Formosa agariphila KMM 3901: one gene and its partner. The protein of the gene in region 2 interacts with the protein of the main gene of each other region in a pairwise test. Links are inferred from orthologs where the notes say so. Each region holds a gene or a part of one and is shown on either strand. Other genes may lie near its edges.

Region 1 (7,911 bases), 250 kb from region 2 along the record:
TACAGATGGCAGTTAAGTCGTGCCATTCCACAACGTGACGACAAAGGTAAAATACAACGTTGGGTAGGTACAAGTACCGATATTCAAGATCAGAAAATGTTTTTACAAGAATTAGAACGTCAAGTTAAAGATCGTACAAAACTCTTGGGAGAAGCCAACGTAAAATTAGAATCATCGGTAGAAGAGTTACAACGTATGAACGAAGAGTTACAATCTTTCGCCTATATATCGAGTCACGATTTACAAGAACCGTTACGTAAAATTCAAATTTTTTCTTCTCGTATTTTAGACCTTGAAAAAGATAATTTATCAGATACCGGAACAGATTATTTTAACCGTATGCAAAATGCGGCACACAGAATGCAAGTTCTAATTAAAGACTTATTAGCATACTCTAGAACCAATACGTCTACCCGTTCATTTGAAAAAACAGATTTAAATGAGGTCTTGGCCGAGGTTAAAATTGATTTGAAGGAATTAATAAACGAACATAATGTAACGATAGAAGTAGGCGATTTATGTACGGCTTACATTATACCTTTTCAGTTTATTCAACTCATGAATAACTTAATTAATAATTCTATAAAATTTGCTCAAAAGGATATTGATCCAGTTATAAAAATTTATAGTGTTATAGACAAAGGCTCTACTTTTAAACGCGAACAATTAAATCCAGATACTGAATATTGCCATATTAAAATAAGCGATAACGGTATTGGTTTTGACCCTCAATACAGCGAGCAAATTTTCGATATTTTTGAACGTTTACATACAAGAACAACCTACGAAGGCACAGGTATAGGACTTGCAATAGTTAAGAAAATTGTAGAAAATCACGACGGCTTTATTTATGCCGATGGTGAAATAAATAAGGGCGTTACATTTAATATTTACATCCCTATTGACCTTACTGTTAAATAGGTCTTTTTTTTTAGTAATTGAATTAAAATAAGTTGTAAATTTAGTACCGTAATTTTACCCAATTTTAATTAACAAGAATTAATTTAAAGTTATTTATAACAATTGCAATATCAAGTTATTGTTATAAATACTCACTGATTGTATGAACCTACAAAAATTAAAAGTTGCATTAGTAGACGACGATGAAGATGATCGTTTTCTATTTAAAGAGGCAATGGATCAAATTCATATAAAGACTGAATTGTCCATGTTCGAAAACGGTCAGAAATTTATGGATTTCTTGCTCGGACCAAATTCTGTATTACCTCAGGTTGTTTTTTTAGATTTAAATATGCCTGTAAAAAACGGTTTAGAGTGCTTACAAGAAATACGAACTACAGAGCACCTTAAGGAATTATCTGTAGCAATTTATTCTACATCATCATCTGAAGTAGATATTGACGAAACCTTTATAAATGGGGCCAATATTTACATTAATAAACCTAACGATTTTTCCAAATTAAAATCTGTTATAGAAAAAGTACTTCAAATTAATTGGCAGTATAGTACGTCTAATCTAAATAAAGAAAATTTTATAATGCGCTTATAGTTTTAGCGTAACTTAGATTTTTAAAGCCTTAAAGAAGCTCAAAATGTTAATATGTGTTAACGTTTTGAGCTTTTTTCATTTCCTCAACCCAAACATAAGCAACTCAAAAACAAACACTTAAACTCAAAATCCCAAAATTATATAACACAATCTAAAAATTCTGTAACACGTACCCCTTTCCTTTTCCCGAATTTTGACATATCAATAACCAAAAAACTATATCTATATATGAAACCAACATCTAATCAAAATGCTCGAGTAGGAAAAATTAGAAAACCGTCTCATTCTAAATTTACAAACATTGAAAGTATGCTAAATAGAATAGATAATTCTACTCGAATTGTTGCAGCATTCAAGACACAATAAAATTGATAGTATTCAAGTAACCAGCGAAAAAAATCAATAACCAATTTAAACTCAATCTAGAATCTTATGAAAACGTTATATATAAAATCAACATCTGCCCGTAAAATGATTAATGATCTTCAAAATCACCTTGGAGGAACTATATCTGCACAAAATCATGAATATATATTAGACATAGATAATGATTTAGCTTACGGTACAATTAGTGGAATTAGTGTTAAGAAAAGCATAACTTATATTGCTTTCGACATTGAATTTAAAAAAGACCTTAAATTGGTAAATACCATATTAAAATCGTCTCCAATATATTTTACATATTGTTCTGAGGGTCATGTAGAGCACAGTTTTTCTCTTGAAGGTAAAACAAACACTCTAGAAGCTTTTCAAACAGCTATTTTAAGAAGTGCTGAATCTATTAATAATGTGTATCACTTTAAAAAAGATATGCCATTTAAGTTCTCTACAGTGGTTGTAAGTACAGATGAGGTTTCTATAAAACATAACGATTTAAATTCTAAATTAAACGAGATATTCTCTACGACTGACACCAACACTAATTTCTCATATTTTGGATCTTACAACCTTAAAATATCTGAAAAAATTAAACAATTAGAAGCAATACACCAACAAGGTGTTGTAAGACATTTATTAATTGAAAGTACAGTACAGACTATTTTGGCTCTAGAGTTACAACAACATACAGACGATTTAGAATATGCTAGCAATCAGTTTGGATCGTTAAACAAAGAAGAAATGGAAACGATTAAAGAGTTATCTCAATTCATCTCTAACTATCCTGAAAAGCAATATACGTTAAAGTATTTAAGCTCTAAATCTGGATTAACACCTTCAAAATTACAAGAAGGATTTAAATTATTTCACGACAGAACTGTAACCGATTTTATTAGAAATGTACGTGTTGAAACGGCAGAAAACCTAATAAAAACTACGGATTTAAATATCTCTGAAATTGTGTATACTGTAGGACTAACTAGTAGAAGTTATTTTTCTAAAATCTTTAAAGAAAAATATAATTGCAGTCCAAAACAATATCAGGACAACCAAAATTCGTTAGCTGCAACAGCATAACTTATATATATAAATAAATCGCCCATATAATTCTTTATATGGGCGATTTTACGTTTATAAATATCACTTATAGACAAGAAGAATTATCAAACATAAAAAAGCGGTCATCTAATTCTAGATGACCGCTTTTGTTTATATAAAACTGAGGTGTTATTTCTAACTATTCATAGAAATTAAAAACTCCTCGTTGTTTCTAGTTTGCTTAAATCTGTCGTTAATAAATTCCATAGCTTCTACGGGATTCATATCGGCTAGGTATTTACGCATAATCCACATACGTTGTATAGTCGTTTCGTCTAATAAAATATCGTCACGACGCGTACTCGATGAAATTAAATCGATAGCAGGGAAAATTCTACGGTTAGCAATACGTCTGTCTAATTGCAGTTCCATGTTACCTGTTCCTTTAAATTCTTCGAAAATAACTTCGTCCATTTTAGAACCTGTATCTGTAAGTGCTGTAGCAATAATAGATAACGACCCTCCGTTTTCAATGTTACGTGCAGCTCCAAAGAAACGTTTTGGTTTGTGTAATGCATTGGCATCTACACCACCACTTAATATTTTACCAGATGCAGGTTGCACCGTATTATAAGCACGTGCTAAACGTGTAATCGAGTCTAATAAAATCACCACATCATGACCACATTCTACCAAACGTTTTGCTTTTTCTAAAACAATGTTAGCAATCTTTACGTGTTCGTGTGCTTCTTTATCAAACGTAGATGCTACAACTTCACCACGCACGTTACGTTGCATATCTGTAACCTCTTCTGGACGCTCATCAATTAATAAAATAATTTGATAAACTTCGGGGTGATTCGCAGCAATAGCATTCGCGATGTCTTTTAATAACATAGTTTTACCTGTTTTAGGTTGCGATACAATCATACCACGTTGTCCTTTACCAATTGGGCAAAATAAATCCATGATACGTGTAGAAATTGTACTCTGCTTTTCAGCTAAAATAAATTTCTCTTGTGGAAATAATGGTGTTAAGTGTTCAAAAGATACACGGTCTCTAACTACGTTAGGGTTCTGACCGTTAATTTTACTTACTTTAATTAAAGGGAAATATTTTTCGCCTTCTTTTGGTGGTCTTACTTGCCCCAACACAGTATCTCCTGTTTTTAATCCGAATAAACGAATTTGAGATTGAGACACATAAATATCATCTGGAGATGATAAATAGTTATAATCAGACGATCTTAAAAAACCGTAACCGTCTTGCATAATATCTAAAACACCTTCACTTTCTATAATCGCATCGAACTCATATTCTGGTTCTCTATAACGGTTTCTAGTGTCTTTGTTTCCGTTGTTAGAAGGATGCTGATTTCCGTTCGACTTATTATTTTGTCTTGGGTTAGGCCCATCTTTCTTTTGATTTGGATTTTCTCTCTTTGTACGATTAGGCTGATTTTCCTTTTTAGGAGCATTAGGCGTTTTTGCACCTTTGTCGTCTTTATTTGGAGTAGCCGATTTTTCGTCTTTATCTTGAGTTGACTTTGCAGCTGCAGGCCTTGGATTAGGCTTTCGTGCTGGTTGTCTTTTTGCAGGGGCTGCTTTTGGAGCCTCTTGAACTTCTGCTTTAGGTGTTGCTTCTGGAGCACCTTCGGCAGCTGGTTCTTTATCTTTATTTGTATTGGGTTTAACTGCCTTTGCTGGAACACGTTTTTTTACACGTTCGCGTTTAGGTTTAGCATCCTCTTTTTTAGGTGCTGAAACGGTATCGGCAGTATCTTTTATATCTGTTTTTACTTCTATAACAGCTTTAGGGTTAGCTGCTTGATGATCTAATACTTGATATACTAAATCGAGTTTTTTAAGAGTACGAAACTTAGGGATATTTAATTTTTTTGCAATTTCCTGTAACTCAGGAAGCTTCATTTCTTTTAATTGAGAGATTTCAAACATTGATGGTTCAATTGAATATTTGATTAGAATTTAAATATTGAATTATTCTGAAGAAAATTTGATCTTATTCTGAAGAATTAACAATCTAAAACAAAGAGTGTTGTACATTGTTATTGCAATTATACGACTTTTATTTTAATTTTTTATACTAATATTCTCAAAGAAACTGCTATTTTTGTGGTCTAGTTTATAAAAAACGAATGATACAACGCATACAATCTATTTACTTATTGTTAGCAGCTATAGTAAGCTGTGGTCTAATATTTGTGTTTAACTTATGGACAAATAATACAGGTGAATTAATTTATGCAACAGATAATATAATTAGCTTAGCCCTGTTTTTAGGTTCTGCCTTATTATCTTTAGTATCTATATTTATGTACTCAAATAGAAAGCTCCAATTTGTATTGGGCCGTCTAAACATCATATTAAACTTTTTTTTACTAGGATTTTTCGTGTATCAGTCTCTAAATTTATCTGGAGAAACTAACGTTTCTGAGAAAGGTATTGGGATGGTTCTTCCTATAATTTCTATCGTATTATTAGTGTTAGCTAATAAAGCCATTAAAAAGGATGAGGATCTTGTAAAATCTGTAGATCGATTACGTTAAACCTATTATCTTAGTAGTATTAGTGCGTGTAAAAAACCCGAAGGTTGTGCTTCGGGTTTTTATTTTTTAAACTCTACCACTTCCAAATCTTTTATATCTGCACCAGCAATAGTAAATCGTAACATGGTTCGTACTTTATGAAATCCGTGTGTTCCTATTGCTCCTGGATTCATATGCAATAAATTCAGTTTTTTGTCGGGCATCACTTTTAAGATATGCGAATGTCCGCAGATAAAAAGCTTCGGCGGATTGGCATAAATATCGTCTTTAACTCTCACATTATAACGATTGGGATAACCACCAATATGGGTAATCCATACATCGACACCTTCGCACATAAATCTATTATTCTCTGGAAATTCTTGTCTTACTTTAGCATCATCTATATTTCCATACACAGCACGTAAAGGTTTTAATGCCGCAATAGCATCAGTTACTTTTAAATCACCAATATCACCAGCGTGCCAAACCTCATCGGCTTGTTTTACGTATCTTAAAACATCATCATCAATATAGCTGTGTGTATCGGAAAGGAGAAGGATTTTTATCATTAAGAGAATATTGTGAGTTCAAACTAGTAAAACTAATTATCTTTGTGCTTCACAAACAAAAATACAATTATTCTTGAGATATTTTTTAGAACTTTCTTATAACGGAAAAGCCTATCACGGTTGGCAAAATCAGCCCAATGCCATTTCTGTACAAGAGGTTATTGAAAAGGCATTATCTACTATTTTAAAAGAGAAAATCTCCATTATGGGAGCCGGAAGGACCGATACTGGCGTGCATGCCAAGCAAATGTATGCGCACTTCGATTTTGATGGCGATTTTAACGACCACGAATTGCTTTACAAACTAAATTCTTTTTTACCAAAAGACGTGGCATTACATCGCATTTTCCCTGTTAAAGCAGATGCTCATACGCGCTTTCATGCCGAAAGCAGAACGTACTTATATCGTATTGCACTTCAGAAAAATGTATTTAATTTTGATGAAGCTTATTGGGTTAAACCCAAACTGAATATAAAAAACATGACGGAAGCTGCCAATATTCTATTAGAGTATAAAGATTTCCAAAGTTTTTCTAAAAGTAATACCGATGTAAAAACATACAATTGTAATATAATGGCGGTACATTTAGAAACTGTAGACAACGAATTACATTTTACCATTACAGCCGACCGTTTTTTAAGAAATATGGTTAGAGCCATTGTGGGCACATTAATAAATGTAGGATTAGGAAAATTAGAAGTCACCGATATTCATCGTATTATTTCATCTAAAAACCGTAGTGAAGCAGGCTATTCTGTACCAGCTCAAGGTTTGTATTTAACCCGTATTATTTACCCAGAATCGATAGTACTATAAATGGAAAATAAAAAACCAAACACCGTCAATTTCAGTTTATTTAAACGCCTTTTAGAGTATATAAAACCCTATAATCGAGTGTTTATCGGGGTGTTTATTGCCGTGATTTTACTAGCTATTTTCGGAGCAATAAGACCGTATATTTTACAACAGGCTATAGATAATAATATTGCAACACGAACACTAGAAGGTTTCTTACCTTATATTTTAATTATGGTTGCTCTCCTCGTTTTCGAGGTTATTTCTCAGCTTGTATTTATTTATTATTCGGGTTGGCTTGGACAAAGTGTGGTAAAAGATATTCGTGTAAAATTATTTAATCATATGCTCCATTTTAAAATGAAGTATTACGATAATTCTTCTGTTGGAGTGCTTATTACACGTTCGGTTACAGACATGGAACGTATTGCCGATATTTTTGGAGAAGGTTTATTTATGATTTTTAGAGATTCTCTTACTATGGTTGTCGTAGCAGGAGTTATGGTGTTTATAAACTGGAAATTAAGTATCATCGTATTTTTAATGCTACCGCTTGTATTATATGCAACTCGTGTGTTTCAGAAGTATATGAAAAAGGCTTTTGAAGAAGTGCGTACCGAAATTTCTAACTTAAATTCTTTTGTACAAGAACGTGTAACAGGAATGAAAATTCTTCAATTATTTACACGAGAAGATACCGAATACAAACACTTTAAAGCCATAAACGAACGTCATAAAAAAGGCTGGTTAAAAACGGTGTGGTACAACTCCATCTTCTTCCCTATCGCAGAACTATCTGGTTCTATAACTATTGGATTGGTTGCTTGGTATGGCGGACTAGATGCTGTAATGCGCAACACATCATCGCTTGGAGATTTAACAGCTTTTGTTATGATGATTCCTATGTTGTTTAGACCATTAAGACAGATTGCCGATAAGTTCAACACCTTTCAAATGGGAATGGTTGCGGCTACTAGAGTTTTTAAAGTGATTGATACGCAATCGCAAATCGATAATTCTGGGACGAAAATTGCAAGTCAGTTTAATGGCGATATTTCATTTAAAAATGTG
Region 2 (3,932 bases):
ATTAACCAATTTTAGAGTCAACAGCAATACTAGGACTCATAGTACTAGACATAAAGATACTCTTTACATAAGTTCCTTTAGCCGCAGTTGGCTTTAATTTCATTAATGTTGATAATAATTCGTTTACGTTTCCTGCAATTTGCTCTGGACTAAAAGATACTTTACCTACAGCTGCATGAACGATACCAGTTTTATCAACTTTAAAGTCAATTTTACCAGCTTTAACTTCTGTTACTGCTTTTGCAACATCCATAGTTACTGTACCTGTCTTTGGGTTAGGCATTAATCCACGAGGCCCTAAAATACGTCCTAATGGTCCTAATTTACCCATTACACTTGGCATAGTAATAATTACATCTACATCTGTCCAACCACTCTTGATTTTATCAAGAAATTCGTCTAAACCTACGTAGTCTGCTCCAGCTTCTTTAGCTTCTGCTTCTTTGTCTGGAGTTACTAATGCTAAAACTTTTACGTCTTTACCTGTACCATGAGGAAGAGATACTACACCTCTAACCATTTGGTTTGCTTTTCTAGGATCTACTCCTAAACGAACAGCGATATCTACAGACGCATCAAATTTTGCATTTGTTATATCTTTTACTAATGCTGAAGCTTCATTTACAGAGTAAAATTTACCCTTTTCAATTTTTGCTGCAGCTTCTTTTTGCTTTTTTGCTAATCTTGCCATTTTAAATTTCTTTTTCTAGATTAATTTGGCGCGTTTCCGGTTACGGTAATTCCCATAGACCTTGCGGTACCTGCGATCATTTTCATTGCTGATTCGATTTCGAATGCATTTAAATCTTGCATTTTGTCTTCAGCAATAGTTTTAATCTGATCCCATGAAACTTTAGCTACTTTTTTTCGGTTTGGTTCACCTGAACCTTTCTTCAACTTGGCTGCTTCTAATAACTGAACTGCCGCTGGTGGAGTCTTAATTACAAAGTCAAATGATTTGTCTTTGTAAACAGAAATCACAACTGGCAATACTTTACCTGCCTTGTCTTGCGTTCTAGCATTGAATTGCTTACAGAACTCCATGATGTTAACACCTGCAGCTCCTAAAGCGGGTCCAACCGGTGGCGACGGATTCGCTGCACCTCCCCGAACTTGTAACTTAACTACTTTACCTAATTCTTTTGCCATTTTTAATAATTTAATTTTGATATGCTTCTACAATTGGAAGCTGTATAACACATCGGTATCTTTGTAACACTAATTATACTTTCTCTACTTGCATATAGCTTAACTCTAATGGTGTTTTTCTTCCAAAAATCTTAACCATTACTTCTAGCTTACGCTTTTCTTCATTTATCTTTTCAATAGTTCCATCAAATCCATTAAATGGACCATCAACAACTTTTACTGTATCACCAATATTATAAGGTATTGCAACAGTAGTTTCTGTATCTACAGTTAACTCATCAACCTTACCTAACATTCTGTTTACTTCAGACTGTCTTAATGGCACAGGGTCTCCTCCTTTTGTTTCACCTAAAAATCCAATTACATTAGTAACCGATCTAATAATGTGAGGTACTTCTCCTGTTAAATTAGCTTGAACCATAATGTAACCAGGAAAATAAACTTTTTCTTTGCTTATTTTCTTTCCATTACGAATTTGAATTACTTTTTCTGTAGGAACTAATACTTGATCTACATAATCTTGTAAGCCTAAACGAGTAATTTCATTCTCGATATATGCTTTAATTTTATTTTCTTGACCACTTACAGCTCTAACAACATACCACTTTTTTGCACTTACTTCAGACATAAAAACTTATTTTAACTTTTTTAGTTGATTAAATGAAAGTAATATGATATAACCTTACTGAATACGGTATCTACTCCCCATACTGCTAGAGAGAATAGTGTAGAAAATACAGCTACCAAAATAGTTAAGCTTTGTGCTTCTGCCATAGTAGGCCAAGACACATTATGCTTTAACTCTCCGAATGATTCTTTTACGTAATTTACAAATCCAGCCATTATTTTTCAAAACTTTATTAGCACGGGCGGAGAGACTCGAACTCACGACACCTGGTTTTGGAGACCAGTGCTCTACCAACTGAGCTACGCCCGTATAAAAGTCAAGGTATTTCAAGAATGAAACACCTTAACTTTTTATTGTATTAAACTTAAAATTAGTCTAAAATTTCAGTTACTTGTCCTGCACCTACAGTTCTACCTCCTTCACGGATAGCGAAACGTAAACCAACATTCATTGCGATTGGTTGGTGTAAGTCAACAGTAATTGTTAAGTTATCTCCTGGCATTACCATTTCAACTCCATCAGGTAAGTTAATAGTACCTGTTACGTCAGTTGTACGTACGTAGAACTGTGGACGGTAGTTGTTGTGGAATGGAGTGTGACGTCCACCTTCTTCTTTTTTCAAAACATAAACTTCTGCTTTGAATTTAGCGTGTGGAGTTACAGATCCTGGCTTAGTAATAACCATTCCTCTTTTAATATCTTCTTTAGCAATACCTCTTAATAAGATACCTGCGTTATCTCCAGCTTCACCTCTATCTAAGATTTGACGGAACATTTCGATACCTGTAATAGTAGAAGTTAACTTTTCAGCACCCATACCAATAATTTCAACAGGATCTCCAGTTTTTGCTACTCCAGTTTCGATACGTCCAGTTGCTACTGTACCACGACCTGTAATAGAAAATACGTCTTCGATAGGCATTAAGAAATCTTTATCTACTTCTCTTAAAGGCTCTTTAATCCAAGTATCACAAGCTTCCATTAATTCCATAATCTTCTCAGACCATTTAGCATCACCGTTTAATCCACCTAAAGCAGATCCAGCAATTACAGGTCCGTTATCACCATCATAGTCATAGAAAGAAAGTAAATCTCTAACTTCCATTTCAACTAATTCTAATAATTCTTCATCATCAACTAAATCGACCTTATTCATGAAAACAACGATAGATGGAATACCTACTTGTTTACCTAATAAGATGTGCTCTCTAGTTTGAGGCATTGGTCCGTCAGTTGCAGCAACTACTAAAATTGCACCATCCATTTGAGCAGCACCAGTTACCATGTTCTTTACGTAATCCGCGTGACCTGGACAGTCAACGTGAGCGTAGTGACGGTTAGCTGTTTGATACTCTACGTGAGATGTATTAATAGTAATACCTCTTTCTTTCTCTTCTGGAGCGTTGTCAATCTGATCGAAGTTCTTTACTTCTGAAAGTCCTGCAGCAGCTAGTACAGTAGTAATAGCAGCAGTTAATGTTGTTTTACCGTGATCTACGTGTCCAATTGTACCTATATTTAAGTGTGGTTTGGAACGATCAAAAGTTGCCTTTGCCATGTTTTAAAAATTTAATCTTAGTTATATAATAATATTAGTGTATTCTACTTTATGCTTTTATAGAGCCAATGACGGGAATTGAACCCGTGACCTCTTCCTTACCAAGGAAACGCTCTACCCCTGAGCTACACCGGCTTAAAATTGAGCGAGAGACCGGGTTCGAACCGGCGACATTCAGCTTGGAAGGCTGACGCTCTACCAACTGAGCTACTCTCGCATTATTTTAATTCCTTTACTTATAATTATCACTACTTTTAGAATGTTACCATTACAAAAATAATGTGGGGAGAGCAGGATTCGAACCTGCGAAGACGTAGTCAGCAGATTTACAGTCTGCCCTCGTTGGCCGCTTGAGTATCTCCCCAATTATAAATTATTCACTCTTTAAAAGAACTTGAGCCGATGGAGGGACTCGAACCCACGACCTGCTGATTACAAATCAGCTGCTCTAGCCAGCTGAGCTACATCGGCTTTTTATACTTTTTTCTTTGACAAAAAAAGTCCGCTATTTCTAACGGACTGCAAATGTATATATTTATTCTTTTATTCAAAACATTTTTTCAAATAATTTTATCATAAATATGATTTTAACTTTTC

What was found. The genes of interacting proteins can lie anywhere in the genome.
Region 1: the proteins of nusG (region 2) and rho interact in binary tests that used the Escherichia coli proteins (3 or more experiments, as listed by UniProt). The link is inferred for Formosa agariphila KMM 3901 from one-to-one orthologs.

The regions. Positions count from the first base shown.
Region 1 is NZ_HG315671.1:3,250,033-3,257,943, forward strand. Bases 2,503-5,421 are described here. They hold rho (transcription termination factor Rho), read right to left. Parts: upstream 4,883-5,421; coding sequence 3,122-4,882; downstream 2,503-3,121. Other genes in these bases: BN863_RS13565 (helix-turn-helix domain-containing protein), read left to right, coding at 2,503-2,965; BN863_RS13575 (DUF4293 domain-containing protein), read left to right, coding at 5,083-5,421. Also shown: BN863_RS13555 (PAS domain-containing sensor histidine kinase), read left to right, coding at 1-921; BN863_RS13560 (response regulator), read left to right, coding at 1,064-1,510; BN863_RS18490 (hypothetical protein), read left to right, coding at 1,739-1,876; more of BN863_RS13565, read left to right, coding at 1,943-2,502; more of BN863_RS13575, read left to right, coding at 5,422-5,493; BN863_RS13580 (metallophosphoesterase family protein), read right to left, coding at 5,553-6,044; tRNA pseudouridine(38-40) synthase TruA, read left to right, coding at 6,118-6,861; BN863_RS13590 (ABC transporter ATP-binding protein), read left to right, coding at 6,862-7,911. UniProt on the Escherichia coli protein: Facilitates transcription termination by a mechanism that involves Rho binding to the nascent RNA, activation of Rho's RNA-dependent ATPase activity, and release of the mRNA from the DNA template.
Region 2 is NZ_HG315671.1:2,999,542-3,003,473, forward strand. What follows is about bases 1-2,864. They hold nusG (transcription termination/antitermination protein NusG), read right to left. Parts: upstream 1,778-2,864; coding sequence 1,223-1,777; downstream 1-1,222. Other genes in these bases: rplA (50S ribosomal protein L1), read right to left, coding at 2-691; rplK (50S ribosomal protein L11), read right to left, coding at 712-1,149; secE (preprotein translocase subunit SecE), read right to left, coding at 1,798-1,992; tuf (elongation factor Tu), read right to left, coding at 2,148-2,864. Outside these bases: more of tuf, read right to left, coding at 2,865-3,335; hpf (ribosome hibernation-promoting factor, HPF/YfiA family), read right to left, coding at 3,909-3,932. UniProt on the Escherichia coli protein: Part of the processive rRNA transcription and antitermination complex (rrnTAC). The complex forms an RNA-chaperone ring around the RNA exit tunnel of RNA polymerase (RNAP).